2 regions of the Catenibacterium sp. AM22-6LB genome follow, and region 2 is predicted to be linked to the other one. Evidence: riboswitches for the same ligand, from Rfam matches in the RefSeq annotation. Region 2 holds a riboswitch; the other holds the start of a gene.

Region 1 (16,328 bases), on a different contig from region 2:
AGAGGCAATAAAATCTAATACTTCTTCATCAATAGGATAATCAATCATACGTGATTCAATCTTTTTCTTTAAGATAGCTTTAGCTGTTTCAAATTCAGGATTATCAATAGTTACTGTTAACCCCTGTCTAAAACGAGAAACAAGGCGGTTTTCCATCCCTTTTAGCTCTACAGGAGGTTTATCACTCGTAATAACAATCTGTTTTCCTGAATGTTGTAAAGTATTGAAGATATTGAAGAACATCTCCATACTTCCCTCTTTATTCGCAATAAACTGGATATCATCAATCAATAATATATCCACACTACGATAACGACGATTAAAAGACGCAATCGTATTATTGCCAATAGCTTCTACATAATCATTCACAAATGCTTCTGCATTTGTATAAAGAATACGTTTACCTGGAAATTTAGTTTTCACATAGTTACCAATCGCATTCAACAAATGTGTCTTTCCAAGTCCGGAATTACTATGAAGGAATAAAGGATTATATGTACCAGGTTTTAATGCGACAGCAAGTGCTGCATTTTGAGCAATTCTATTACAATTACCCACAACAAAGTTATCAAAAGTAAGATCTGCACTTAAATGATCATCAAAATCTTCTACTTCTTCCTTAACTTCTACTACAGGAGCCTTTGCCTTATTCATGTTGTCATATTCCTGGTTTGACATTACCTTTATAGTGGCTTTAATACCTGACACTTCATAGAAGAATTCTGCAAGCTGTTCACTTGCATCCTCAATAAAGGTCTTATTAAAAACCGATTCTATAGTAATAATTAATTCATTGTTCTGCAGTTCTTTAGCCTCTGTCTGGGTGAATATTGAGTCGAATACAATCTTATCGTCACTGTTTTCTCCATAGCGATTGAGGGTTTCTGTCCAGAACTGCTTTAAGTTGTCCATATATTCACCTTCCTTTGCACCCCTCATTATAAAAGAAAATGTGACTAATGACTAGTGAATATTGATTATTCACAGCATGGATGTGCACAAAAAATAGTGAATAAGTAGTTATTCATAGGTTATTCAGATAATTTTTCACGAGATATTCACATTTTTAATGTGAACTTAACACGATTTTTTGAATTCTTCACACTTATTCACAAATATTGAGAATATTTAAAAATTATCTTTGCACGAGTAAAATTGTGAATATATGTGCAGTATTTCCTCTATTCACCACTTATTCATAATATTGTGCACATAAAAAAATATGTTATATAGAAGAAAAATGAACGTTTTACACAATATGTGAATGAATGAATTCCAATGGGGAATGAAGTGTGGAAAATAGCTGTGAAGAAGCAAAAACTGTTGAATATAAGCCAAAATTTCTTATAAATAATATTGACTTGAAATAGTATTTCCCATATAATGACACTGCATATGTTATGTAGTATAAAAAAAGTAGCTACATATTGGAGGTGTAAAAAGAATGAAAAGAACATATCAGCCAAATAAAAGAAAAAGAGCTAAGACTCATGGCTTCAGAGCTAGAATGGCAACTGTAGGTGGACGTAAAGTTATCGCTAGACGTCGTAAAAAAGGAAGAAAAGTATTATCTGCCTAAAAAAAATCCACTTTAATGTGGTTTTTTTTCTAAAAGAAATATGAAAAAAGAGTTACGTGTAAAGAAAAGTACTGAATTTGAAACCATTATAAAGAAAAGAAAAAGCGTAGCGAATAGAGAGTTTGTATTATATTGGAATCCTAATGATCTAGAGCATATGCGTATTGGTTTATCAGTCGGTAAGAAAATAGGGAATGCCGTTGCCAGAAACAAGACTAAGAGACAAGTGAGAATGATGGTTCATGAATTGTTCACAAAAGAAGACCATAATGATTACATTCTGATTGTTAGAAAACCCTATTCTCAGAATGATTTTGAACAGAACAAGAAATCTCTTCAAAATCTATATTTAAAAATGAAAAAAAGAATGGAGAAGTAAAAATGGTATTAGATCCTCGTACAAAGAAGTACTTAAAGATCTTTGCGGTGATTGCTTTAGTGTTCATTTTTACAGGGTGTACAAGTAATGTTGACAAGAACGGTCATTTATTAGCAAGCCGTGCTATCACTGAATCAACACCATGGTCACTAAAAGCAGGATTTTTTGATTTTATTCTTACAATTCCTATCGCAAAGGGAATCCTATTAATCACTTCATGGACAGGTAATGTCTTATGGGGTGTCATCTTAATGACTATTCTTATCAACTTGATTATCTTACCAGTTATGATCAAGTCTACTATTTCTACACAGAAGATGCAGATGCTTCAGCCAGAAATGGAAAGAATCCAGAACAAGTATCGTGGTAAGAATGATCAGACTAGTCAGATGCGTATGCAGAATGAAATTATGAACTTATATAAGAAAAATAACGTTTCTATGTTTGGTTCATTATGGACTTTCTTAACATTACCTATCATGTTCGCAATGTATGGTGCTGTTCAGAGAATCCAGATCTTGTATACATCACAGGCATTTGGTATGAATTTAGGTTTAACACCTTTATCTCAGATTACTAGTGGTAAATTCATTTATATTGCTGTTATTTTAGTTATGGCTTTATCTCAGTTCTTCGCTATTGAAATCAACAACTTAATGTTGAAGAGAAACAAGAAGTATAAACCTTCTGCTCAGCAGAACCAGATGAAGACTATGAATATCGTAATGACATTAATGATCATCTACTTTGGTTTAATCATGCCAACAGCTATGTCATTCTATTGGATTACAACTAACTTAATTACTGTAGTTAGAACAGTATTTATTCAGATTCAGTATATTGAAAAGCAAGAAAATCAGAAAGACACTAATGTAATTAGGTAATCATTATGAATACTTATGAAGCTAAAACAGAAGAAGAAGCATTAAATCGTGCTTGTCAGGATTTAGGTATTACACCAGAAGAATTCCATTATGAAGTTGTTGAAGTTCATAAGGGATTATTCAGTAAGAAAGTTGTTATTGCTGGATGGTGTGAATCTATGGTTGAAGAATATGTAGGTCAGTTCGTAGAAAGAACATTAAGTTCTTTAGGTTTCGAAACACAGACTACTGTCTTCAAACAGGATGATCGTATCTACTGTAATGTAGAAACAAGTAATAACTCAGTTGTGATTGGTAAGAATGGTGTTATTTTAAGAGCATTAAACTTCATTACTAAGAGTGCTGTGAATACTCAGTTCAAACAGCGTATTGAAATCTCTGTAGATATCAATGGTTATAAGGAACAGAGATACCAGAAGGTTGCTGCAATGGCTAAACGTTTTGGTAAGAAAGTACAACATTCTAAGATCAATATGAAGTTAGATCCTCTACCAGCTGATGAAAGAAAAGTCATTCATCAGGTGATTGCGGAAATGCCACATCTTGCAACACAGTCACACGGTGAAGGTAAAAACCGTTACTTAGAAATTTATTATGTTGATTAAAGAAGGCTCTGCCTTCTTTTTTTTTCATTCTTTTGATAGAATGGATAGGAAGGGAGATGCGCATGAAAAAATTGAATTTATTAGAAGGACGTATTGTCCCTCTTCTTATAAAATTAACACTACCTATTATTGGTACATCATTTCTAGAAATGGCTTATGCACTGATTGATATGCTTTGGATTGGAAAGCTTGGTGCTTCCTCTATTGCAGCAGTTGGTGTAGCAGGTATGTTTAGCTGGTTATCGCAGGGACTCGCAATGATTGCGACACAGGGTGGACAAGTTAAAACAGGACATTCATTAGGAGCAGGTAAACAAGAAGCAGCTACAGATTATGCTTCATCTGCGATTCAGTTAGGGATTATATTCGCACTATTGTTCTCTTTCTGTACTGTTGTATTCTCAGGCTTTTTTATTGGTTTATTTGGTTTATCATCACAAGGTACTATTCATCAAGCTATTAACTATTTACGTATTACATGTGGTTTGATCATTTTTAACTTCTTAAATATTATTATGACTGGTATTCTAAATGCCTCAGGTGATAGTCAGACACCATTTCAGTGTAATAGTGTTGGTTTGTTGTTAAATATTATCCTAGACCCATTCTTTATCTTTGTATGTGATCTAGGTGTTGTAGGTGCAGCACTTGCGACAGTATTAGCTCAAGTTTCTGTATTCCTATTATTTATGAGACATAACTTTAAGAAGAATACATTACTTAAACATATTTCATTGAAGAAGGTTTATTCAAAGTTTTATTATAAGAATATACTTAGAATTGGTTTTCCATTAGGATTACAGAGCATGTTATTTTCTGTATGTTCAATGGTAGTGGCTGCTTTTGTAGCTGAGTTTGGAGATGCAGCTGTTGCAGCACAGAAGGTAGGTACACAAGTAGAAAATATTTCTTGGTGTATGGCAACTGGATTCCAGACATCTATTAATGCGTTTATTAGTCAGAACTATGGAGCTGGTAAGTATGATCGTGTAGAAAAAGGATATCGTACAATGCTGGTATTCTCTATACTATGGGGTATTGTATGTACAAGCTTGATGGTCTTCTTCCCTCATGTGATTTATGGCTTCTTTACTGATGATTTAATGGTAACTCAAATTGGAGAAAACTATCTACGTATTGTAGGTCTATCTGAAACATTTATGATTCTAGAATTAATGATTTCTGGAGCCTTTAGTGGATTAGGAGAAACAATTCCTCCTTCTATCACCAGCATTATATTCACTTTAGGACGTATTCCAGCTATTTTATTAATATTAAATACATTCCATTTGAATGGTATCTGGTGGGTTATTTCTTTCTCAGGTATTATTAAAGGTCTGGTTAATTTTATTTGGTTCTATAAGTATAAGAAAAGAACACTTAAGGAGGTATGACGATGAATGATGATATTATTTGTGCTATTGCGACATCTCGATTAGAAGCCGCTATTTCTATTATTCGTATATCGGGTAAAGGATGTATTGATTTTGTTCAAAGCTTCTTTACAGGTAATCTAAATAAGAAGTCTCAGACTATTTCTTATGGCTATATTGTAGATGGTGAAGAGAAAGTAGATGAAGTACTTATTTCTATCTATCGTGGACAACATACATTTACTGGTGAAGAAATGGTAGAAATTAACTGTCATGGTGGTGTCTTTATTACGAATAAAGTTCTTTCTTTATGTTTAAAGAAAGGGGCTAGAATGGCCGAGCATGGAGAATTCTCTAAGCGTGCATTCTTAAATGGACGTATTGATTTATCCCAGGCAGAAGCGATTAGTGATTTAATTACAGCTAATAATGATCAGGCAGCTAAACTAGCATTAAAAGGAATACAGGGGAATATCACAAACTTCATTAAAGACTTAAAAGAAGACCTGATTAAGATTATTACTCAGATTGAAGTAAACATTGATTATCCAGAATATGAAGATATAGAAGAATTGACAGCTGAAAAGCTGTTACCTGGTTCTGTATCTTTAAGAAAGAAGATGGATGATATTCTTGATCGTTCTAAAAATATGCATTTAATAAAGGATGGTATTTCTACTGTCATTGTAGGTAAACCTAATGTAGGTAAGTCTAGTTTATTGAATGCATTATTAGAAGAAGATAAAGCCATCGTAACCGATATTGCAGGAACGACTAGAGATGTAGTAGAAGGTTCTATTCGTTTAAATGATATTGTATTGAATATGATTGATACAGCAGGTATTAGAGAAACAGAAGATAAGATTGAACATATGGGTGTTAAGAAGTCTTTATCTTTGATTGATCAGGCTGATTTAGTACTGGTTGTATTAGATGGTTCTAGACCAATAGAGGCAGAAGATAAGGAACTATTAGAACGTACTGAAGGATTAAATAGAATTGTATTAATCAATAAGTCTGATAAGGGCTGTGTGATTGATACAGAAGGTATTCATATTAGTGCTAAAGAGAATCATATAGATGAACTCATTCAACATATTAAAGATGAGTTTGACTTTAGTGCTATTACTAATTCTCAGGCACAGGTACTTGCGAATCAAAGACAGGTACAGTTACTAGAGAAAGCTTCACAGTCATTAAATGTTGCGATTCAGGCAATGGAGGATGGTATTCCTACAGACTTGATTGTGACTGATTTATATGATAGCTGGGAGAACTTAAAAGAGATTTTAGGTGAACAGGCTAAAGAAGATTTACTTGATGAATTGTTTAAGAGATTTTGTATAGGGAAATAGAAAATCCTCTAGGTATGTCCTAGAGGATTTTTCTATTGAAAATAAAAGGAAGGTTTTCTCCCTTCCATACTTTAACGCCCTACACTTGTGGCGGTAGGAGCCGTACTGATAAGGTATTTCTACCTTCGAATAAATTATATGAAATTATGAATTTTTGTCAAGAATTCAGCTGTTTTTATTAAAGGTTTATTAAAGCAGATGAATGGAATGAGTATAATTAGATTGTCTCATAGGTCTATGGTAAGTACAAATGAAGCAAGTTTTTTTTCCTCCTTTAATTTAACGTTTAACCTTCCAATAACCCTTTTTCCTTGAACCAACTCTTTCTAAAAGTCCTTTTTTCTTTAACATAACAATATTTCTTGTAATTGTTCTATTACTAATACCTGACAATATTACTGTTAATTGTTTAATTGTAATGTCTGGTTTATTTTTCATTATTTCTAGTATTTTTATTTCTTCCATAGTTATTTCTATCTCATCTTTCACATCACTTTGATGATTTATTATGTTATCAGTACCATCTTGAGTATTTATTTTGTGATTGGTGGCATCTTGATCATTTATTATGTCACCGGCATCTTTTTGAATATTTATTGTGTCATTTATTATGTCATCAGCACCTTTTTGAACATTTAATGTGTCATTTATTATGTCATCAGCGCCTTTTTGAACATTTATTGTGTCATTTATTATGTCATCAGCGCCTTTTTGAACATTTATTGTGTCATCAGTCCTATTTTGGTCATTTAAACTGTCTTCCTTTTTATCACTATAATTAAGATTTGGCATAATAACAGTAAATTGATACCTATCAGACCTAAAATATGGTTTCTTGTCTTCTTTATAATTAATTTGAAATGCATAGTTATCTATTATTTTCGCAAATCCACTTCCTTTTCGTTCCATATAACCTAATCTATTAAATATATCTGCAAGTACTGGATTTCTCCTAGTAGAAGGTACTGTCAAAGGATCTCTATCTTGAATAATAGAACCATCTGGCATACCACCTGGAGAATATATTTCCATACGATCATCATATATATCAATATGCACTTCACTGCCATAAATAAGATAATCTCTATGTGCTATTGCATTTACTAATGCTTCATGATAACTACGTTCTACATAATCTGGCATTTCTTCTCTGGAATTAGCTGTTTTCCTCCACATCATTTTCGCATTTCTTTTTATGAAAGCTTCACCATTTTCTATTAAAGAAATAACACTACCTTCATATTCTGCTTCATCTAGTGCATCTAAAACACCACTACTTTTATTTAAACCATTCCATCTTGTACAAAATAATCTTGAATGATGTACAGGGCTATCATCTACAATTAAAGAACCAGCTATAGTAAGATAACCTTCCTCATCAGCCAATCCAAATGATATTAAGTTCTTTTCGTCAAAACTATAACCTGTCCACTTCTTATATCTTTCTCTTAGTTTTGAAAAAGAATAATCTCTTATTTTATACATAGATTTGTGTGAATCATATGATTTATTACGGCCTCGTAATACTAATCTTTGAAGTTCCGTAGGAGAGGCTTTAACACTCTCATTTCCAATTCGTATATAAGCTTCTAAAGATCCATCATTATAATAGTAATAAGGCGTTTCATCACCTTTAAATACCTCTAAAATAATTAGAATATTATCTTCTACTTTACGAAAAGACATTTTAAATTCAGGAATTGGATTTAACTTAGTTTTGATTATTTCACTAATTTTTTCTGCATCTTTAACTGGATTATCTAATCCTATGATTTCATTTTCATCAGATACTCCAAAGATTAAAGCGCCACCTAATGTGTTCGCAAAAGCACTAATACTCTTACACCAGCTTTTTGGTTTTCTCAACTCAACCTTTAATTTCTTGTCATATTCTGTTGTTTCACCTACTAGATCATTTATTCTCATTCAAAGTACCTGCCTTAATTTTCTGTTCACTAATATATACTCAAGATATTAAGAATTTTCTTTAAATAAACTAAAGATAAACGCAAAGTTTAAGAAAAATGTTGCTACTAGATCATCAAACTAAGCTTAACATCAGATTTCTTAGCTTACAAGCATGTAGGTTATGCTTTATTTTAGTGAAGATAGAGATGTAATGTTAATGCTGGTGGATCATTTACCGCAGAAGAATCGGATAATGTGCATTATACTAATTTGGTGCATAACCACTCTACTCTTATGATTGCAGAAGACAAAGATTCTTATAAAGTTGAAAAGGATAGTGAATAATATGGCAGGTATTGTTTTAGACTTACAAAAAGAAATTCTTCCACCAAATTGTGATATTGTTAATGTATTACGAAATGCGCATTTGATTGCTGTAAAATTAAAACTATCTGATTTTGATCAATGGATTCAATATAAATTGAATGGATATCCTAATAAAGAATCATGTCCAGAATATAGGAAGGATTCATATTCTTCCATACTTTAACGCCCTACACTTATGTCGGTAGGAGCCGTACTGATAAGGTGTATCTACCTTCGAACAAATCAAATAAAAGTATGAATTTTTGTCTAGAATTCAGCTATTTTTCGAAAGTATTTCTTATGGGGATGCTGATTTCCAAAGAACCTAAAATTGAATTTTGAAACCAACTTGCATATTAAAATACTAGATGCTATAATTTGATTGCAAATTGGAATGCAATTAACATCAAAACGAAAAGGTAAGGAATGGTACTCCTTACCTTTTATAGTTCTTTAGAGTGTACTTATCACTAGGCTGGTTATCGTTTAAATTTTTTGTCCAACCATTTGTAGATGTAATAAACTAAAACACTTGCCACGACAGATACTACTAAATTTAAAATACGTTTCATCGTGTGAAAAAGAGGATTTACATAAAAAGAAAGGAGATAGCTTTCGCTATCTCCTAGGTCCATCTACTATTGATATGGTTCCCTTTAATGTTATCTTAATGCTGTACCGAAATGTAATGCTATATAAGCCAATTCATCTTCATTAAATGATTTATGATAATGTTCCTTTACAACATCATTTAAAATCATTGCACATTTATATTCTGTTTCATTTTCAGTTTTAATCTTGTCAGCTAATACATTATCTTGTAGCTGTTCATCATTCTTTAAACGCTGAATTGCAGGATAGAAATGCATTGATAATCCCTGATAGAAATCATCATTCTTCTTTAAATTTAATCCTAAACGGTTATTGATTTCCTGTACGGCTTCTAAAGTAATGCTTTCAGTTTCCTGATCAATAATATCGCATTCACTAAAGAAGTCTAAATCTAATAATGTCATGTTTGATAAATACATCGCACAATAACAAATATCGTCTTCAGAAATTTTTACATCATATTTCTTAGATAAATCATAGATGATTAACTGTGAAATCTGATAAGTGTTGGCTTGTTTTAATTGTTCAATCTGAGATGAACTCATTTCGATATAAGATCCAGATAATTCTCTTGTAATTGATAAAGCAAGATGAATAGATAAGTTTTCAATAACTGTATCTGAGATATCCATTTTTGCTTCAGTCACATACTTCTTGATTGTCGCAAAGATTTCTGCTTTGCGTAATTTAAATTTTTCTTCTAATTCCATGACCATTTTTTTCACTACCTCTTTGTGCCCTTATCATATAGGAAAGAAAGCGGTTTGTCTATCTTTATTTTTAGATTTGTACACCAAAAGAGGTTAATTTCCGCGAATTTATGAATCCGTTTACATGCTTTGTACAAAAAGGTGTATTTCTTGTAAAACTATTTTCTCATGGTGAGATAAATAGTGTCATATTCACATTGTGTACCTAGTCTAAAAGGGAATCCCCATGAACCATAACCACCAGATACAAGAAGATAATGGTTCTTATAATGGGATAAACCATATGAATTCTGATAGTAATAATGAAGAATAATATTACCTGGGAAAATCTGACCATTATGTGTATGACCAGATAATTGAAGATCGGTGAAATATGTATGCTGATCAAATCTTTCAGGATTATGGTCTAGTGTAATAGTAGGTAAAGAAGTATTCATACCTTTAATGACTTGATTGATATCATAGTGATCTCGAGATGTCTTATCTGTAAAGCCGACAATATTAAAAGTATTGTCTACAGTTTCATAGGTGTTCTTTAGAAAGTGTATGTTGTATTTTTCAAAGACATTAAAGTCTGTATGTTTACCATAATATTCATGATTACCAGATATCCAGTATGTTCCATAAGTACTCTTCATATTCTTGAATTTTTGTAAAGAACGATTCATTAATGCATCGGGTGTATTTTCATCAAATACATCTCCTGCAAAACATACAAGATCATAATGCTTATTATTCACTGTTTTTACAAGTTTTCTTACCTGTCTCATATAAGTACCAGAACTAAGATGTAGATCACTGACTAAACAGATTTTTAATTGTGATACAGAAGATGTCTTAGGAACAGTGACATGGTAGATGACTTCTTTCTTATTATAATGAGAATGGAAACCAGAGATTGTAAGAGTAATCGCAATCATAGTCGCTACGATATTCCCAAAACGATATGGTCTTCGTTTCACAAATTTAAAAGAGAAACGATACAGATAAACACATATAAAAAGAATATAAATATACATAGTGAGAAATTGACACACTAGTATGAACATGGTAAAGATATGATTATATGGTTTAAAGTTAAATTTAAGTAATATACCGATTGTAGAAAGAATAGCCATGACAACCACAAATGTTTTAAAAATCAGGTGTTCATGTTTTAATAGCCATATAAAATACAATGTTGGTATAAGAATGAATATGATATATAATGCGATGTTTAGGATTTTAACCATTATGAAAAACCTCCTACATATATTGTATATCTTTTTTTGAGGAATAGTTATGAATATTTACCCTTTCGCTTTTGATGAAATATTTGATATAGATTTGACAGGTAAGTTTGTGGTCACTGGTTTATTTACTTCTATGAGAAGAAGTGATGTAGTTCACTATATTTATAGTCATGGAGGTACTGTATTAAGTGCCCCTACACGTGCTACTGATTATTTAATTGTCGGTGGAGAAAAAAGTAAAACATGGAAGTATGGTCAGTATGGCACTAAGATTAGAAAAGGTTTAGACTTAAGAGAGAAGGATGAAAAGATTTTGATTATCTCAGAAGAAGACTTCATGAGATGCATAGGAGGATAGAAAGATGTCTATTGATGTATGTATTAAACAGAAGGGTTTATTTAAAAAAACTATTCCATTAGATGTCATAGTCGGTGATGAATTAGCTTTTGGAATCAATGATGGTATGAGAATGGTGGGTGATGACCAGGAAGGTAATATGATCTTCTATAATCCAAATTCTATCGGAAGAGGTTTCCATATTTCATGGGATGAAGAAGAAAAGAATGAATTAAACCTACGCTTACTCAATCCTACTACTACAGATGAAATGCGTTCTTTCTTTAACTGCTTAAGAAGAATTACTGACTATTGGAAATGCAGCGTTACTATTGATGGTATAGAAGAAGATATAGATGAGTACTTATCACAGGAAGATGATCTTCTTGCTTTCAATCATCGTATTATTAAAGAAGTATCAGAAAAGATTGTGAATGGTGAAACAGATTCACTTACTTTAATGAGTACTATGTGGCCATTAGTGATTGGTAAGGATGAAGCAGAACAGTTTATTCTTAATCCACATCTATTCTCTTCATGGATGCATGAACTTCAAAGTCATGACTATTATTATGCAAAACCACAATTCTTTAAGACAGATCAGGGTATTAAAGGCATCTATGCATTAACTGAAGACTGCCCTACTTTACTCCCTAATAAACCATGGGTACCTGTAGGGTATCAGAATCCTGAAACAGGTGAGAAGCTAGAATGTGATTATTATGAAATAGCTCTTTATTCTACAACAGAAGAAAGATCATTGGGTACGATTCCTTTTGAACGTATATTTACATTAGGACCAGATTACATCAACTATTATGATGGTAATACTGTACTCGTGAATAATCTCCCATTAGAGGTCATGAAAAGACTAGAACACAGTCTGGATTAGAAACATATAAGTTATTGTACCTAGAAGAATAGAAAGTAAAGTACTATGTTTCCATTTATCTAAAAACAGGCAGATGTGAATGGTGCATTAAATATCATGCGTAAAAGTAGCGTTGTGGATGTAAACATCCTATACAGTAGAGGCGAAGTGGACACGCCTATAAGAATAAGGATTGCCTAGCAATAGGTGGAGACTTAAATATCAATCTTCTTAAACGGATGCGTAAGCATCCTAGAAGCCTTGACTTCAAATACGGAGTATTAAGTCGAGGTAGTTCACGATGTCAATGATATAATAGTAACAGGAGGTGTTGTTATGAGATTAGACACAGTACATCATATTGCGATCATTACAAAAGATTATGATCAAACAATTGACTTTTATGTCAATAAGCTTGGATTTAATATTATTAGAGAAAATAAGAGAGAGGATAAACAGGATATCAAGTTAGATCTTCAACTTGGAGATATGGAGTTAGAAATATTTATTAAACCAGATGCCCCACTACATCCTTTCCCTGAAACAGCAGGACTTAGACATCTGGCTTTCAAGGTAGAAGATGTAGAAGAAACAGTCAAAGAATTAAATGCATTAGGTATTGAAACAGAACCAATCCGTTTCGACACATTTACAGGCAAGAAAATGACATTTTTTAAAGATCCTGATCAATTGCCTTTAGAAATCCATGAATAAGAGAGAAGAATTATTACAAGATTACATTCGTTTATCAAGAATCTCATTTCATAATAATGTAGCCTTTGCGCATACGAAATATGAAGTAGATTGGAAAAAGACAGCTTTCACAATGTGGTTAGGTCATATAGTAAGCAAGAAAACAGAATTCTATGTATTAAGCTTTGAACGTGAGGGAATTACCTTTATGCAATATGATAATCTGAAGTTTCTAGATGGTGTTTACTTCTTTGATTATCGTTTTGTGACAGATTTTAAAGTGAAAAAGAAAGGGGCTGAATCAGAGATGCGCTTCATGTACCAAGGACAGGAAGTTGTATTAATGCTTCAGCGATATGCAATAGATAGTCCCTGGATCAAAGAATATATGCACTATTTAGAAGAAAATCACTTTTTTTATGATTGATAATATGTTATTATGTTGGCAAATAGAGGTGCATGCGTTAAGAATTCGTTATTAATGGATACAGCCAGATAATGAAGGGGGAGCAAATGCCGAAGAGACAGGGAACTGTATATGAACTGTTATCTGGGGGATAAGAGAAGATCTTATTCACTGTCACAAAATATTTGTGGTGCGCTATTGAATATAATGAAGACTACTAATTATATTGCAATGGCCCCATTGCAATATTTTTTTATTAAAAAATGGAGATGATGAAGATGAACAGTGTGATTACAAGATTAGAGATTGAAGAAGACATTATTCAAGTGAAGTTAATGAATGTTGAAAAGAATCCTCTTTTTGTGGCTGATGTGTTTGAAACAATTAGTCGTGAAGGTGTGAACATCGATATGATCTCATCAGTCATGCTAGAAGATGAAATGCGTATTGATTTCACATGTGATGCAAAAGCACAGAGTGCTTTAAACAAGGCTATTGAAGAAGTTAAAAAGAATCACCCCCGTATTGGTGTATTTGCATCTAAGAATGTAGGTAAGCTTGTTGTAGAAGGTCATATGGAAAATGAAGTCGGTTTTGCAAGTAAGTTATTCAAAGTTCTAGGTGATAACCAGATCCCATTTGCTCAAGTGACAACAAGTGAAGTATCTATTTCATATGTTATAGAAAAGAAATATTTAAAGAAAGCATTAGAAAAGATTCAGGAGGAATTAGCATAAAATGGAACCAATTTTTGAAGGTACAGGTGTTGCATTGGTATTACCAATGTTTGAAGATGGAAGTATTGATTACGAAGGTTATAAGAGACAGGTACAGAGAATGATTGATGGTGGTGTAAAAGCATTACTTGTCAACGGAACTACTGGTGAACCTGCAACTATTGATATTGAAGATGAATTTGAACTCACTAAGATTACAGTAGAAATGGCTAAGGGTACAGGTGTAAAGGTTATTGTAGGTGCAGGTTCTAACTATACTGCACAAGCTATTAGAAAGGCTAAGTTTAATGCTGAAGCAGGTGCTGACGCAAACTTAGTTGTAACACCTTACTACAATAAGACTTCTCAGAGAGGTTTAATTGAACATTATAAGGCTGTTGCTGCTGCAAGTGATTTACCACTTATTATGTATAATGTACCAGGTAGAACTGGTATGAAGATCAGTGTAGATACAGTAGTAGAACTTGCAAAGGTTCCTAATATTGTTGCTATGAAAGATGCAACAGATGATATTGCATATGCAATGGAAGTATTAACACGTACTAAGGATATGGACTTTGATTTATATTCTGGATGTGATGATAATATTCTTCCATTTATCGCAGCAGGAGGTAAAGGTGTTATTTCAGTATTATCTAACCTTTATCCAAGAGAAACAGAAATGTTTGCCCAGGCTGCATTAAAGGGTGATCTAGAACTTGCTAGAAAGATGGCTTATGATTTAAATGATGTTTCTAAATATTTATTTATTGATGTTAACCCAATCATGCCTAAGGCTGCTTTAAAGCATATGGGTGTTATTGAAAGTGATATGCTTCGTCAGCCTCTTATTCCAACCACAGAAGAAAATAAGAAGTTATTATTTGATGCAATGAAAGAATTCGAAAGCAAGGGTTATTAAGATGAAAGTATTAGTATATGGTTATGGTTTAATGGGTAAGAAAGTAGCCCATGCAGTAATGAATGATTCAGATTTAGAATTAGCTGCTGTTGTATCTCCAGTGTTTGATGTACAGCCAGAAGTACCTGCATATAAGTCATTAGATGAAGTACAGGATGATATTGATGCCATTATTGATTTCTCTCATCCTGCCAATCTAGATAGTATTCTATCTTATGCATTAAAGAATAAGTGTAAAGTTGTATTCGCTACTACTGGCTTTAGTGCAGAAGACTTAAAGAAGATTGAAGAAGCATCTCATGAGATTGCCCTCTTCCAGTCTTATAACACTTCTTATGGTGTGGCTATGATGAATAAGATGGTGAGTGAATTTGCGAAAGAATTCTTTGAACATCATTTTGATATTGAAATCATGGAAAAACATCATAATCAGAAGATTGATTCACCATCAGGTACTGCAGTGATGTTATATGATGGTATTAATAATGCTTTAGATGATTCATTAGAACCTACTTATGATCGTCATTCTATTCATCGTAAGAGAGAAAGAAATGAAGTAGGTATTTCATCTATAAGAGGTGGGACAATCTTTGGTGAACATACAGTAATGTTTGCAGGACAGGATGAAATCGTAGAAGTAAAGCATACAGCTCTTTCTAAAGAAGTATTTGCGAATGGTGCTGTTGCTGCATTAAAGGCATTAATGAATAAAGACAAAGGTTTATTTGATTTAAAAACATTATATTAAGGGGAATGGTATGGTATTACAGACACAGTTTGCTGATATAAAAGGCAATGATTTATATATAGACGGTATTAAAGCATCTGATCTCGCAAAGCAGTATGGCACACCACTTTATGTTATGAGTGAAGGTCATATTAGACATCAGATGAATGAATTAAAGACAAAGTTCATGGATAAGTATGAAAAGGCACTTCCATTATTTGCTTCTAAGTCTTTTAGCTGTCTTGCTATCTATAAGCTTGCAAATGAATATGGTATTGGAATTGACTGCGTATCTGCAGGAGAAATCAGTATCGCATTACGTGCTGGATTTGATCCAGATAAGATCTACTTCCATGGAAACAATAAGCTTCCTTCAGAAATTGAATATGCATTAAGCCATGATGTGACTCATTTCGTAGTAGATAACTTTTATGAAATTGAAAACTGTGAAAAGATTGCAGGGAAGCTAGGTAAGAAAGTAAAGGCAACTTTAAGAATTGTCCCTGGTATTAAAGCTGGTGGTCATAACTATATTATGACTGGTCATAAGGATACTAAGTTTGGCTTTAGTTCTCATTATGGTATCTATTTAAAAGCTATTCAGCAAATCTTAGAGTCTGATAATATCGAATATGAAGGAATTCATTGTCATA
Region 2 (16,328 bases):
TTATAATAAGTCTTAGGTGAAACGAATTGATCAATAACTTTAAATTCAACACTCTTCTTCACTTTCTGAAGAACATTCACAACAGCCTGATTAAAAAGACGTGCACGAATGTTTGCCTGGTTGATTCCACTATCAATCATCTTATTATAATGTGAGTTATCTAGTACTAGTAGTGATGAAATGAGATGTCCTTTTAATAGTTTAGCGTAATTGATAATTTCCTGATTAGACAAATCATCAATATTATCAATATGCAGGTTTTTAATAATCTCAAGTGCTTCATCATCGGCATAGCATGCAACGACACAAAGCGGCCCAAGAAAATCAGCAGATCCTGTTTCTGCAGCACCAATATGTGGATGCATACATAAGTGATCTGAATTCTTTTCCTGCTCAATCTTTTTTGCTAAACTTCTAGACCAATGCTTTGCTTCATGCACCGCATTCTGTCCTAAAAAGCTTGCTTCATAATTCGATGTCACTTCGATGTCACAGCCAATAGCATGAGCTTTTAAAAGAAGGTTCTCGCTTTCGAATGGAACCATCTGACTGTCATAAAACTTCTTCATCTTGTTTAAAATGTTTTCATTAATCAAAAATTTAATTGGCTCCACTATATTCACCTCACATGTTTTATTTTATCATAAATTTCATTTTTTTGACAGTATAAATTTCATTTGTTATAATTAAGAACCGACAACGTCAAGGAGGTAAGTGTTATGAGTTTTCTTGATTTGATTCTTATCGCTTTTTTGTTATATATGTTTTTTAGTGGATATTCCAAAGGTTTTTTCTCTACATTATATGATTTAGTAAGCTTTATAATCATGATGCTTTTTATTTATTTTAATGTAGAAACTATTTCTTCTATTATCCAGATTTATAAGCCTGTAAATGATCCTTTATCACAATTAGGTGGTTCAGTTATAAATATGTTGATAGTCTTTATTATTATGTTTGTTGTTCTAGAAGTGATCCGCAGACTCATAGGCGTTCTTATTAAACCTTTAGTCAATCAATTGACTGATCATTTTGCACTCACTGCTTTTGTCAATCATTTATTAGGTGCGTTGATTCACGCATTAAAGGGTGTATTTATCTCCTTTATGGTTATGATAATGGTTATTATTCCCTTCTTTGGACCTGATATCTTAACTAATTCTAAAATTGGACATTTAATCATAGAAGATGTACCAATTATCTCACAAAAAGCAATCAATGAAGCAAGTGCTTATGGAAGCTTATTAAAAGGACAGCATACACTTCAACTAGAAGATCAAGATATACTAAAGAAGATGATTATCGCGAATAATCATGCTTATGATCATGGAATATTAAATGAGCATGATGCAACACAGTTTGTCTATACACAATTAGGCCCTGCTTTAATGAATCAGCAGGTCATTATACCTCATGAAGAAAAACTTCAATTTATCTCTTTATTAAATAAAACACCTTATACAGAAACAGAAAAGAATACAATATTAAATAATATAGGAAGTGAATAAAATGTTAGATAGTTATAAAGTATTAGAATTTCCAAGAATTCTAAATAGTATTGCTGGCAGCTGCCGTACAGAGATTGCGAAAAAGAAAGTATTACAATTAGAAATGTATGATAATCTGGCTGATTTAAATGAAGAACAGAATCGTTTAGAAGAAGCCATGACTATTCATCGTATTATGGGCACTTTACCTCTTGCACCACTTCATGATATCAGTGCATATCTTGCAAAAGCGAAGATGGATGGTATTTTAGCACCTGAAGAGCTTATGGCTATTGATCATATGTTAGAAAATATCTTTCAGGTAACTTCTTACTTTAATGCTTATGAAGGAGAAATTATTCTCTTAAGAGACTTAGTAGAAGGCTTAGAAGGGGATAATGGGTTACATATAGAAATCAATAGATGCATTATGCCCGATAGCTCTATCAGTGATCATGCCAGTGAAACACTTTATCGTATTAGAAAAAGCATGCATGCATTAGAAGGACGTATTCGTCATTCTATGGAAGGGTATTTAAAGAGTGAAAAGAATTCATTAAGTATGGATACTCTCTCTAGCAAAAATGACCGTTTAGTTCTTGCAGTTAAAGCACCTCATAAAAATGAAATCAAAGGTTTAGTACATGCTACAAGTGCTTCTGGTCAGACATTCTTTATTGAACCAGAAAGTGTTGTTGTTATGAACAATGAACTTAATGAATTAAAGAGTCAGGAACAGACTGAAATCAATAAAATCTTACAGAGCCTTACAAGACGTGTTAAGTATAACTATACAAGATTCTATTTTGATCAGGAGCTCATGTCTGAACTAGATTTTATTTTTGCGAAAGCACGTTTTGGATGTGATTATGATTGCATTAAACCTGATATCAATGAATCAGGTGTTCTCTCTTTAAAACAGGCTAGACACCCACTTATTGATCAAGAAAGAATTGTACCTAATGATATTATTATTGATGGTAAGATGTTGATGATTACTGGTTCTAATACTGGTGGTAAAACTGTTGCTTTAAAGACTGCAGGATTACTTTCATTAATGGCAATTAGTGGTTTAGCCGTGCCAGCTATTTCAGCTTCTATTCCATTCTTTGATGCAGTCTATACCGATATTGGTGATGAACAATCTATTGAGCAGTCTCTTTCAACATATTCATCACATATGAAGAAGCTTATTTATATCTTAGAACATGCAACATGTCGTTCTTTAATTCTTATTGATGAAATTGGGTCTGGTACAGATCCACAAGAAGGGGCATGTCTAGGAGAAGCTATTCTGGATACTTTATTAAGACGTGACTGCCGTATTATTGCATCTACTCACTATGGTGAACTTAAGAACTATGGGCAGTCAAGAGATGATATTACTCTGGCATCTGTTGGATTTGATGTAGAAACAATGCGTCCTACATATAGATTAAAGCTTCATTCTATTGGTTCATCTTACGCCTTTGAGATTGCTGCTTCTTTAGGTCTTGATCATGAGATTATTGATCAAGCTTTACATAATAAAGAAGAACGTATGAGTGAAGCAGAAAAGTTAACTGAAAAACTGACTAAACAGAGTGCTGAATTAGATGAAAAAGAAGAAAGAATCAATACATTACTTGCAGACAATGAAAAGCTTCATAATCGTTATGAACATCAGCTATCCGTTGCCACAAAACAGAAAGATCGTATTGTCGAAGAGGCACAGCAGGAAGCTAATAAGATGCTTGAAGAGGCTAAGAAGACAATTGATGAATTGACTAAAGATATTATGAATCAAGGTGCTTTAAAGCCTCATCAGGTCACTGCAGCGAAACATGCATTAGATCAGCAGAAATATGAAAAGAAAGAAGTTGTCAAGGTACAGGATCATGTCTTTAAAAAAGGTGATCATGTTAAACTTGATAAAATGAATAGAGAAGGGGATGTCCTAGAAGTTAAGAAGCATGAATTGCTTGTTGATTTAGGTGGTCTCCAGGCTCGTGTTAAGGATACTGATGTAACATTCATGCATAGTGCCTCTAAGCCTCAGAAGGTTAAAAAAGCAGGCACAAGACAGCATATGAAGAAGACTGGACATTATGAAGTCAATGTCATTGGTATGCGTTATGAAGAAGCGATGAATATTGTAGAAAAGTTCTTAGATGACGCTTTATTACTAGGTTATCCTTCAGTACGTATTGTGCATGGTATGGGTAAAGGCATTTTACGTAATGGTATAAGAAAGAAGCTAGACCATTTATCATATGTCAAGGAATATCGTGATGGTGGGCCAAATGAGGGTGGTTTAGGTGTAACGGTAGTTAGCTTTGAATAAGAATCTAGACTATATTAAAAAGAAGCTTTCTCTGCTTCCTATGTCTCCTGGCTGTTACTTAATGAAGAATACAGACGGAAAAGTTATTTATGTAGGAAAGGCGCGAAAACTTAAAAATCGCGTCTCTTCTTATTTTACAGGAGCACATAACTATAAAACCACAAAATTAGTCGATCATATATGGGACTTCGACTATATTGTGACAGGCAGTGAAAAGGAAGCATTATTACTAGAAATTAACCTTATTAAAGACTATACACCTGAATACAACATCATGTTCATGGATAATACCTATTATCCTTATATTGAACTCACTGATGAAACCCATCCAAGACTTAAAATAGTAAGAAAAACTAAAAATAAAAAAAATAAGTACTTTGGTCCTTATCCCGATGCCACTGCTGCTAGAAATACTTTTAAATTATTAAATAAGCTTTACCCATTAAGAAAGTGCAATCATGTACCAGATAAACCATGCTTATATTATTCTTTACATCAATGTCTAGGTCCATGTATTAATGAAGTTGACAAGAGCCAATATGATGAAATTAGAAAAGAACTGATTTCTTTTATACATGGTAATACCAAATCTAAAATAGATGAACTCACTGAAAAGATGATGACAGCTAGTGAAAATCTTCAATTTGAACTTGCGAAAGAATATCGTGATCTCATTCGTTCTATAGAATATGTCACAGCAAAACAGAATGTCCAATTTGGAGACTATAAAGATAGAGATATTTTAGGTTATTTTATTGATAAAGGCTACATTAGTATTCAGCTCTTCTTTATGCGTGAAGGTAAACTTCTCTATCATGATTTTAATTTAGAACCAGTAGGAGAAGATTTTGAAGAAGATTTGATTCGTTTTTTAGTCACTTATTATCAAACACATCCAGAACCTTATGAACTGCTTATTCCTCAGGATGTTGATCTAGAACTATTAACTGAAATATTATCCTGTCATGTTCTTCAGCCACAACGAGGAGATAAGAAATCCTTAGTAGAAATGGCTAATAAAAATGCGAAAGAAGCATTAGAAAAGAAATTCTTGTTAAAAGAGAAGACAGATGAAAAAACAATTCTTCCTATTATTGAATTAGGCCAAAAACTAGGTATTGATACACCACATACAATTGAATTATACGATAACTCTAATATTCAGGGTGCTTATGCAGTCGCTGGTATGGTTGTATATAAAGACGGTGTACCATCTAAAAAAGATTATCGTAAATATAAGATCAAGACAGTAGAAGGTCCAGATGATTATGCAAGTATGAAGGAAGTTATCTATAGACGTTATTATCGCTTACTTATGGAACAAAAAGAAATGGCTGATCTCATAATTGTCGATGGTGGACTAGGACAGATCAAAGTTGCCAAAGAAGTGATAGACAGCTTAAATCTCTCTGTACATATATGTGGTTTATCCAAGGATGATAAACATTCTACCGCAATGTTGCTAGATGAAGATGGAAACCAGGTTCCTATTGATACAAAGAGTCCTTTATTCTTTTTATTAACGCGTATGCAGGATGAAGTGCATCGCTATGCTATATCATTCCACCGTCAGGTACGCTCTAAATCCTTATTTAGTTCTATATTAGATGAAGTAGAAGGAATAGGGGAAGCACGCAAGAAGAAGCTTCTTAATCATTTTAAGAGTGTTAAAAAGATGAAGGAAGCATCACTGGAAGAACTAGAAGCAGTCATTCCCAAGAATACTGCAGCAAAGCTCTATGAAGTACTACATAAAGAATAATCTATACACTCTTCATGATATACTATATAATTGACACTAGAGAGCAGGTGATTTAATGGAAAATAAGCGCAAGTATCTGTTTATTACAGTCATTGCATTATTTATCGTTTCATTCTATACAATTAATCTCCGATTTGATCCATTCTATCGTGTCAATGGCATCAACAACGATAATAGAATGATCATCGAAAAGTATTTAAGTAAAGAAGAACAGAAATATCTTGTAGAAAACAGAATTCCTCTTTACCATTTTATGAAATATATCAAATATGATGATTTCTATCTTCCATATTATCAATATTATGAACTACTAGAAAAAACAGGGCGTTACTCTACAAATAAATCTATCCTACAAACAGGCAATGAATTAGCAACTAAACTCACTGGCATCTATAAAGGTGCATCTTATGATCAAGCAAAGAAACTTGTAGAACATGATTTAGAAGCAGGATATTTATATAATCAGAACTTTGATTTTGATAAACTACAAATATATTATAAAATGAGACCTCTTTATGAAGATTATAGTTATGTAGACGATACAGAATACTATATTGAATTATTAAAGAATCGTGGACTAACAGATAAAATGATTCTTTCATTTTTCAAACAGGCATGTGCTAATTACTCTCGTTATGGTTTAACAACACTTATGACTCAGGCAAATAATCCTGATATGTTCTTGATTCCTGATCCTTCAGCTCTTTTAACTACCTTAAGTGATCAAACTTATATAGGTGCTTATGTTCCTCATAACCTTGTCTTAATGTCAGATATTCATCGTTTAAAATATGCCATGTATTTAAATAATGACGCTTATGACGCGTTAAAGAAGATGATTGATGCCATGCCTGATGAGATTGCGAATGACTTTTATGTTAAAGAAGCTTATACAAGCTTTACTGACTTACAGTATTCAAATCCTAACCTTGCAGGTAAAGATGAAAGACAATTAGGTCATACAGTTTCTATTGCATCTAAATCCATTGCCTATCAGGAGTTTGAAACATCTGCCCTGTCCCAATGGCTTGAAGCACATTCATATGAATATGGTTTTATATTACGTTATCCAAAACGTATGGCATCTTCTACAAATCATGTGTATGATGCACATTATTATCGTTATGTGGGTAAGAAGAATGCGAATAAGATTTATAAAGAAAATAGTTGTATTGAAGAATATAATCAGAAGGAGGCGGCTGAATGAAAAAAATTGTAATTATGTCAGATAACCATGGTGACATGAATATCTTAACAGATATTAAAGTTTTAGAAGATGATGCAGATTACTATATCCATTGTGGTGATAGTGAATCATATCAATTATGCGATTTAGATGAATTTGTTGCTGTGAAAGGAAACAATGACTGGAGTCTTGATCTTCCACAAACTGCAAGATTAGATATTGAAGGAAGACATCTTCTGATTACTCATGGGCAGTTCTTTGGTTATTTTGATCGTGAAAAGAAAATGCTGGACTTTTTAAAGAAATATAATGGAGATGTTTTAATCTCAGGACATACACATATGCCTCTTGTAAAAGAAGAAAATGGTTTATGGCTTATTAATCCTGGCTCTACTTCCTGGCCACGTGGTGGCAGCAAAAGATCTTATGCAGTGATGACTATTGATGGTACAAATGTAGATGTTAGAATTAAAACATTGGAATAATGATACAATTTATTAAATAGGATTGACTTTTTATATCTTCCTATTATAATGGGCATGTAAAGTCAAATATAAAGATAGAGGAAGCGATGCATCAGAGTAGTATGAGGAGTCGGCAGACTAAGAATCATATGAAAGGTAATCATCGCCGAAAGAAGATAAGTGGCAGCTTATAGTCTTGGGGATTCAGGAAATACCTGTCTCACTCCTTCATGATGAAGAGGCGTTATCTAATCGTTAAAAGCTATGCGATAACGTATGGCTTTTTTTCTATTTTTATATAGAAAGGGGAATAATTATGAAAAAGACTTTAATTACGCTTGCTACAGCAGCGCTTGTATTATCAGGATGTGGATCATCTACTAAGGATGACAACACTTTTACAGTAGGGATGGAAGCAGCTTACCAGCCATTTAACTGGCAGACTTCTAAGAAAACAGATACTGCAGTTAAATTAGATGGTGGTGCAGGTTATGCAGATGGTTATGATGTTGTCGTTGCCAGCAAAATTGCTAAAAAATTAGGAAAGAAACTTGTAGTAAAGAAGATTGCATGGGATGGTTTACAGCCAGCTGTGGAATCTGGTGAAATTGATGCAATTATCGCAGGTATGACTGCTGATAAGAAACGTGAAAAGGGATTAGATTTCACTACACCTTATTACCAGAGTGAAATGGTTATGATTGTAAGAAAGAACAGTCCAATGACTTCATTCAATGATATCCAGCAGTTCTCAGGATATAAGGTAACAGGTCAGAAGAATACTAACTATGATACAATCATTGATCAGATTAACGGTGTAAAACATCAGACACCTAAATCAACTTATCCAGAATTAGTTGTAGCTTTACAGCAGGGTGATACAGATGGTATTACTGCTGAATTACCAGTTGCAAATGGTATCGTACAGGCTAACCCAGATTTATCAATCGTTAAGTTTGCAGATGGCCATAACTTTAATGTAGATACTGCAGTATCAATTGGATTAAAGAATAATACACGTAAGACTGCTGAATTCAAGAAGATTCAGAAGGCTTTAGATTCTATTTCACAAGAAGAAAGATTAAAAATCATGGAAGATGCTGTTAAGAGAGCACCTACTGAAAAATAGGAGATAAAATGAAAATAGATTTTCAATATGCATGGAGTCAGTTAATTAATAACTGGCCTCTATTCTGGTATGGTATTAAGATGACAATCGCTTTTGCGGTTGTTGGTACATTAGCTGGTTTAATTATTGGTTTAATTATTGGTGCCATTCGTTGTGTACCATTAGATCCACTAGATAAACCAGTAACAAGATTCTTTAAACGTTTAGGACGTTTTATTACAGGCTTTTATGTATGGGTATTCCGTGGAACACCTATGATGGTTCAGGCCGTATTCCTTTATTACTTATTCAAACCAGTATTACATTGGAATAACTTTACAGCTGGTATGGTAATTATTTCAGTGAATACAGCTGCCTATATGGCTGAAATTATTCGTAGTGGGATTCAATCTATTGATCCTGGACAGATGGAAGCAGCTAAGTCTTTAGGTATGACAAATACTCAGACTATGATTTCTATCATCTTCCCACAGGCTATTAAGAATACATTCCCATCACTTGGTAACCAGTTTATTGTTAATATTAAGGATAGCTGTATGTTAAATGCGATTTCAGTTGTTGAATTATTCTTCCAGGCACAATCAGTGGCTGGTACAAACATGAGATATATCGAAGTGTATCTTGTTGTTGCAATTCTTTACTTAATTCTTACAACTGTAGCTACATTTGTACTTAACTATGTTGAAAAGAAAATCAATAAGACAAACACAGTTACTATCAAGGATAACTGTGCTTAAGGAGGAAAGAAATGAATACAGTAATTGAAATTAAACATTTAGAAAAACATTTTGGTGACCTCCGTGTTCTTAACGATATTAATTTCACTATTGAGCGTGGTAAGGTAGTTACTATTATTGGTTCAAGTGGTTCTGGGAAAAGTACATTACTAAGATGTATCAACCTTCTTGAAGTACCTGATGCAGGTGAAATTCTATTTAATGGACAAAATATCCTTAAAGGTGATTTAGATGCTTCTACATATCGTAGTAAAGTAGGCATGGTATTCCAGAACTTTAACTTATTTAGTAATAAAACAGTTTTAGAAAACTGTATGATTGGACAAATCAAAGTATTAAAGAAATCTAAAGAAGAAGCTCGCGTTGAAGCAATGAAACAGCTAAAAGCTGTTGGTATGGATAAATTTGCAGATGCTTCTAGTACAAAGCTTTCTGGTGGACAGAAACAGCGTGTTGCGATTGCAAGAGCTTTATGTATGAAACCAGAAGTACTTCTATTTGATGAACCTACAAGTGCCTTAGATCCTGAAATGGTAGGGGATGTATTAGATGTTATGAAGGAACTTGCGAAAGAAGGTTTAACAATGGCTGTTGTGACTCATGAAATGCAGTTTGCAAGAGAAGTCAGCGATGTAGTATGTTTCATGGATAAGGGTGTTATTGCAGAAATGGGAACACCTGAAGAAGTATTTGAACATCCTAAAACAGAACGTGCTAAACAGTTCTTATCACGTTATTCTAATAGATAAAATATTGACTCAAGAGATAGCATAAAAGCTGTCTCTTTTTCTTATATAAAAAAACTGGTAATGACGGTTCTTTACCAGTTATATGCAAAATAAAAACCTCGGATAAACCGAGGTAATTAACAGATGGCGTCCACGAGGGGATTCGAACCCATGACCGCACGCTTAGAAGGCGTGTGCTCTATCCAGCTGAGCTACGTAGACATTTGTTTTTCGACTGCTCGTATATAATAGCATATAGATCATTTTAATGCAATAAGAAAATGAAAAAAATGATTAAATACCTATCTTAAGCTTTTCTCACACTTTAAATAATAAACAAACTGTGTATATATTATAATATTCATATAACATTTTGAGTATTTTTAAATTGTATTATAATATATATTGAAATGATAAATTGTTAGCGCTATCATATATACATATGGGAGGAATCAAAATGAATAAGAAACAGAAACTCGTTTCTACTACATTATCTACAGTAACAGCATTATCATCTGTAGGTGCTATCTCTAGTTTGCCTAATACCGTTATTAAGAATGTTCAGGCATTAAATGAAAATACAGTAGAAACAACTCAACAGGTACAACCAACAGTTAGAACAGATTTAGAAAAGGAAGTAGAAGATAAGAACTCTACTGTTATTTCTACTGGAGCTGCATTACAGGGAGCAGAGAATCAGAAGAACAGTTCAGAGGAAGCATTTAACAATGCGAAAACCAACAAGAAAGAAAATGATGAAAAGCTTACTACTTCACAAAATCAGGTTGATCAGACTCTTGCGAAAGAAGTAAAAGATAGAGCTCAGATCGTTTTACAGCTACAGGAAACTTTATCATCACAGAAACAGCAAAAAGAAGCTTTAGATAAAGCTGTAGAAGAAAAGCAGAATCAATTAAAGAATGAGCAGGACAAATACAACAAAGCGCAAACTGATTATAATGATTTAGCTGAGAAGAATAAGGATGCCTTAGATAAGTTAAATCAGGCTGAAGAGGATAAGGCTCAATATGAAAAAGACCTTGCCAGCTTAAATGATCAGTTGACTACTTTAAATAAGGACATTGAAACAGTTACCACAAAACTTAATGAAGAAACAAAAGCATTAGAAGACAACAAAGCTACTCTTAGTCAGTTAACTACAGAAAAACAAAAACTAGAATCACAGTTAAAAACTTCTAATGATAAGCTTAATTCTTTAAAAGATGCACTTAATAAACAGCCAACAACTGAAGAAGTGACTCAGTTGCAGAAAGAAATTGATACTCTTGAAACGGATATCGATACTAAGACAACTCAGTTATCTACTTTAGACCAGGAAATTAATAGCTTAACTACTTCAATTGAAGCACAAACTGCAACTGTTAATGAAACAACAAAGAAAAAGGATGATTTAACTAAACAGTATGATGCTTTAACTACACAGGTTAATGAAGCAAAAACAAATCTAGATACTGCAAAGACTAACTACGATGCAGCTAAAAAAGCAGTAGATGACCTCAACAACAATGTTGATACACCAAAACTTGCAAGTTTAAAGTCTGAACTCTATCAATTACAGAAGCAGCAGTCTGCCTTACAAACACAAGTGGATGCGACTACAAGTCAATTAAAAGCAGCTGAAACTGAATTAGCCAATGCTTATACAAAATATGATAACAACGTTGTCAACTTCTATAAAGAAGTCTACAACAATACTGGTAATTTAGATGCTTATTATGCTTATACTGAATTAGAAAAGTATGATGGTAAAAAAGTAGGTTCAGCCACTATTTATGATAGTAAGAATTATGATAAGACAATGGCATCATTATCTGATTTAAAGGAAGCCCTTAATTATATTAAGATGTGTAATCAGATTAGAGCATATGAAGGTTCCGATCCACTTAAAGTCTCTTATTACCTTCTGGCTGTATCCGCAATCCAGAACGAATTTACATCTGTAAAATGGGGACATTCAGAAATATATCCATTCGCTGAAAATATATATGGAAGTTCAAGAGATTACAACTCTACAGACTTCTTAGATCAAAACGGCAATTTGGATGTAGATTATTTAGATCGACTTGGAAGAGATCAAAACTTAGATGCATTCAGTATACAAAGACAAAATCCATTTTATGGTTGGTGGACTGAAGAAAAAATTTTATATGAACAGACACACAACGCAGATAAAGCTGGACATTACTTCAACATTATAAATCAAAATTATACTCTGACTGGATTCAGCCATAATAATCAACTACATAATAGTGGTTATTACACTTGGGGACAAGTATTTTCAGGAAGCCTCGTTGCAAATAAATTGGATGGTAGTGGTCAAGTAAGAATCACAGGTCAAAGTGTAGATGAATTTGAAAATACATTAAATGCCTGGATCTTAAAGAAGGCAAATGGTGTTCGAATTGAACAGAATAATGTTGATAATGCAAAAGCTGAAGTTGAAAAGGCGACAAATGCGCTTAATGATAACAAGCAGAATATCAGCACAAAACAGACTGAAATCAGTAATTATAAGGATAATGTAAAGACACAATTTAAAGCTGCAGAAACGACTTATAACAACGCTAAGAGCACATATGATAATCTAGTCAATCAGCAGTCTTCAGTAAAAGCTGAATTAGATACTACTTCTACTCAACTTAACGCACAAAAAGACGCTTTAACTAAACTAGAAGATCAGTTAAAAGCTAATAAAAATGAGAAAGATACTTTATCTAGGCAGATCACTGATGAAAAGGCATTATTAGCTCAAAAGAAAGAAGAACTTGCGAATACCACTAAAGATAAAGCTGAACTAGAACAGGCTCTTAAAGATGCGAATGCTGATGTTAATCGTATTACTTCTTTAATTGATGAAAATGATAAGAGAATCAATGCTCTTGAGTCAGAAATCAACACTAACCAGCAGAATATCAATACATATAGTGCTGAGTTAAATACTTTGAACTCTGAAGTTACTAGTAAAGAAACTGAAAAGAACGCTTTATCTGCCAATATTGATATGTTAAATACTGCGATTGAAGCATACAATAAACAGTTAGAAGAATGCAACAAGGCAAAAGATGCATTAAATGCTGCTAAAAACAATCTTGATAATGTTCAAGCTGAATATGATCAGGCTGTTAAAGGCCAAAAAGCTCAAGCTGATGCCGTAGCTGATACTACTAAGAAGCTAGATGATGCAAATGAAAGTCTTACAAAAGCACAAAGAGCCACTGCTGATTGGGAAGGTATTAAAGCAGGTACTATTGATCATTATGCACCTTATCATGATGAAGTATTAGATAACTTAAGTGATACTGTATTAGTTTATGTAAGTGCGAAAGATGCTGCTGGTTCAATTGAAACTAAACTTGCTGATGCGCAGAAGGACTATGATGAAAAGACAAAGAATTATGAGAATGCTTTAAGTGCCTATAATGCAGCTCTTAACGAATATAATGACGCTAAGGCTGATTTAGATGCATTTGATGCAAAATATGGTATTGTCACAAAAGATACAATTACTTTACTAAGTGAAATGACTTATACTGGTAAACAAATTAAACCGGAGATTGTAGTCAAAGATAGTAAAGGTAATGTTGTTGATCCAAGTGAATATACAATCACTTATGGTGATAATACAGAAGTAGGGGAAGGTAGTGTTACTATTAAGTTAAGTGACGAGTATTATGTTGGTACTATCACTAAAACATTTAAGATTGTCTTAGCCTCTACTGATAAAGATGACAATACTACTCCACCTGCAGATAAGAAAGACGATGTCACAACTACTCCTTCTGATAAGAAAGATAACGTTACTGTTACTCCATCACAGAAGAATGATACAACAGCTACAGTAAAGTCTGATAAGACATCTACTACTGTAAAAACAGGTGATTCATCACCAATTGTAATCTTTAGTCTTTTATCAATGCTTTCTATGTTCTTCTATACATTACTAAGAAGAAAAGAAAATAAAAACTAATATGAAAGGTACCCAGGCGTAATAGCGCTTGGGTACCTTTTTACTTAAATATAAAATAAAAACCTCAGATCAACCGAGGTAATTTTTAGATGGCGTCCACGAGGGGATTCGAACCCATGACCGCACGCTTAGAAGGCGTGTGCTCTATCCAGCTGAGCTACGTAGACATTTGTATTTCGACTGCTCATGTATAATACCATGACTTTTTTTATAATGCAAGCACTTTTTTTATAAATATATGTGTTGACTTTATTAAATCACTTCACATATAATGATCATTAGTTTGATAACACTAACTATTATTAGCTGAGACTAAGTAAGGAGATGACTATGAAAATTATTTGGATACTACTAGGATTTATATCTTTGATACTTGGTACTTTAGGAATTGTACTTCCTATTTTACCTACTGTTCCTTTTTATATGGCAACTGTATTCTGTTTTGCGAAAAGTTCAGATAAGCTTCACCACTGGTTTACGCACACAAACCTTTATAAAAAGCACTTAGATAGTTTTATACAAAACAGATCTATGACATTAATGACTAAATGTAAGATCCTGGGTATGGTTACAGCTATTATGTTAATAGGGTTCATCTGTATGAAAAATGTACCTGTAGGAAGAATATGTATTACGATTGTCTGGATTTTCCATATTCTTTATTTCTTTTTCCGAATCAAGACGATAAAGAAAGAAGTGATAATCAATGAATAAAGTAGAAAAAAAGAGAGTCAAAGAACAGGAAACGATTGAAAAGATGGTTCATATCTATTGTAAAAAGAATCATCATACAAAAGAGTTATGTTCTGAATGTAAGGAATTAGTGAATTATGCAACAACACGTAGTCAAAGATGTCCTTTTATGGCAGAAAAGACATTCTGTGCGCATTGCAAGGTGCATTGTTATAAGTCTGAGATGAGAAAAAGAATCAAACAGGTCATGCGTTATAGTGGTCCTAGAATGATCATCTATGCTCCTAAAACAGCTTTATGGCATATGCTATGTACTATAAAAGAAAGGATATTAAAATGATTAAAACAAGATTGATACAATTGTTGTCGCATTCTAAAAAATATATTGTTTATACAGTATTCTGGCAATGGATTTCATTACTCGCACAGATCACTGCTGTATTTACTATTGCAGACTTATTGGGTTATGTATTGAATAATACGCTTACTATAACTCATCTTAAATCTACATTTTTATTATTACTAGGAATCATAGTGATTCGCTATACATGTGAACGTATGAGTGCTCGTACATCATACCTAGCAAGTGTGGATGTAAAACGTATATTAAGAGAAAAGATTTATGATAAGATGCTTAAACTCGGAGCCTCTTATAATGAATATGTGTCTTCTTCTGAAGTAGTACAGGTGTCTACAGAAGGAGTAGAACAATTAGAAACATATTTTAGCAAATATCTCCCTCAATTATTTTATAGCTTACTTGCACCAATCACATTATTTATTATATTAAGTCGGGTAAATCTAAAAGCAAGTCTCGTATTATTAATCTGTGTACCACTTATTCCTATGTCTATAGTAGCTGTACAGAAGTTTGCGAAAAAACTATTAAGTAACTATTGGTCTACTTATACAGGACTTGGAGATTCATTTCTAGAAAACCTTCAGGGATTAACTACATTAAAAATCTACCAGGCTGATCAAAATAAAGCAGAAGAAATGGATCAAGAATCCGAAAAATTCCGTAAGATTACTATGAAGGTTTTAACTATGCAGCTTAATTCTATTAGTGTCATGGATATTGTTGCTTATGGTGGTGCTGCAGTGGGAATGATCATTGCTTTATTAGAATATCTTCATGGACATATTAATATGCAGGGTACTCTCTGTATCATTCTTCTAGCCAGTGAATTCTTCCTTCCTTTAAGACTACTTGGATCTTTTTTCCATATCGCAATGAATGGGATGGCAGCGAGTGATAAAATCTTTAGAATTCTTGATATTCCTGAAATAGGTTCTGGAAAAGAAGTATTATCTGATCATAGTTTAGATATCTTATTCAAGGATGTTCATTTCTCTTATGAAGAAAATAGAGAAATATTAAAGGGTATTGATATGACATTACCAAAAAACTCTTTTATTTCATTAGTTGGAGAATCAGGATGTGGTAAGAGTACAATTGCTAGTATTCTTGCTGGAAAGAATAGAGGATATACAGGTGATATCACAATTGGTGGTACTCCCTTAAAGGATGTCAATGAAGAAGGTTTAATGAAGCATGTTGTATTGATTAGACATAACAGCTATTTATTTAAAGGGACTGTAGAAGAGAATCTTCGTATGGCTGATCCTCATGCTACAAAAGAAGAAATGGAAGCAGTACTAGAAAAAGTAAACCTTTTAGGATTTCTTAACTCACAGGATGGTATAAAAACAAAACTATTAGAGAAAGCATCTAACTTATCGGGTGGTCAGTGTCAAAGATTAGCCCTTGCTCGTGCTTTACTTAAAAAAGATGTATCTGTCTATATCCTTGATGAAGCAGCTTCTAATA

Evidence for each region. A riboswitch is a leader RNA that binds a small molecule or an ion and turns the genes downstream of it on or off. The one in region 2 is predicted to bind lysine.
Region 1: another riboswitch for lysine. It lies ahead of DW269_RS07900 (ACT domain-containing protein); the one in region 2 lies ahead of DW269_RS05290 (transporter substrate-binding domain-containing protein).

What each region holds. Positions count from the first base shown of each region.
Region 1 covers NZ_QTUM01000032.1:2,551-18,878, reverse strand. Annotated here, with positions in the region: gene dnaA (chromosomal replication initiator protein DnaA) at 1-912, opposite strand, end outside; gene rpmH (50S ribosomal protein L34) at 1,445-1,579, shown strand; gene rnpA (ribonuclease P protein component) at 1,620-1,958, shown strand; gene DW269_RS07970 (YidC/Oxa1 family membrane protein insertase) at 1,961-2,842, shown strand; gene DW269_RS07965 (R3H domain-containing nucleic acid-binding protein) at 2,848-3,447, shown strand; gene DW269_RS07960 (MATE family efflux transporter) at 3,510-4,841, shown strand; gene mnmE (tRNA uridine-5-carboxymethylaminomethyl(34) synthesis GTPase MnmE) at 4,844-6,175, shown strand; gene DW269_RS07950 (ATP-binding protein) at 6,455-8,101, opposite strand; gene DW269_RS07945 (hypothetical protein) at 8,430-8,633, shown strand; gene DW269_RS07940 (transcription antiterminator) at 9,112-9,777, opposite strand; gene DW269_RS07935 (metallophosphoesterase) at 9,930-11,003, opposite strand; gene DW269_RS07930 (BRCT domain-containing protein) at 11,053-11,361, shown strand; gene DW269_RS07925 (DUF4299 family protein) at 11,366-12,232, shown strand; gene DW269_RS07910 (VOC family protein) at 12,548-12,925, shown strand; gene DW269_RS07905 (hypothetical protein) at 12,918-13,331, shown strand; lysine riboswitch at 13,347-13,516, shown strand; gene DW269_RS07900 (ACT domain-containing protein) at 13,589-14,047, shown strand; gene dapA (4-hydroxy-tetrahydrodipicolinate synthase) at 14,049-14,948, shown strand; gene dapB (4-hydroxy-tetrahydrodipicolinate reductase) at 14,950-15,696, shown strand; gene lysA (diaminopimelate decarboxylase) at 15,707-16,328, shown strand, end outside.
Region 2 covers NZ_QTUM01000017.1:725-17,052, reverse strand. Annotated here, with positions in the region: gene DW269_RS05320 (ribonuclease HIII) at 1-614, opposite strand, end outside; gene DW269_RS05315 (CvpA family protein) at 720-1,508, shown strand; gene DW269_RS05310 (endonuclease MutS2) at 1,510-3,810, shown strand; gene uvrC (excinuclease ABC subunit UvrC) at 3,803-5,572, shown strand; gene DW269_RS05300 (M15 family metallopeptidase) at 5,628-6,779, shown strand; gene DW269_RS05295 (metallophosphoesterase) at 6,776-7,243, shown strand; lysine riboswitch at 7,311-7,477, shown strand; gene DW269_RS05290 (transporter substrate-binding domain-containing protein) at 7,539-8,351, shown strand; gene DW269_RS05285 (amino acid ABC transporter permease) at 8,360-9,088, shown strand; gene DW269_RS05280 (amino acid ABC transporter ATP-binding protein) at 9,100-9,837, shown strand; tRNA gene DW269_RS05275 (tRNA-Arg) at 9,962-10,038, opposite strand; gene DW269_RS05270 (CAP domain-containing protein) at 10,274-13,804, shown strand; tRNA gene DW269_RS05265 (tRNA-Arg) at 13,895-13,971, opposite strand; gene DW269_RS05260 (YbaN family protein) at 14,135-14,518, shown strand; gene DW269_RS05255 (nitrous oxide-stimulated promoter family protein) at 14,511-14,837, shown strand; gene DW269_RS05250 (ABC transporter ATP-binding protein/permease) at 14,834-16,328, shown strand, end outside.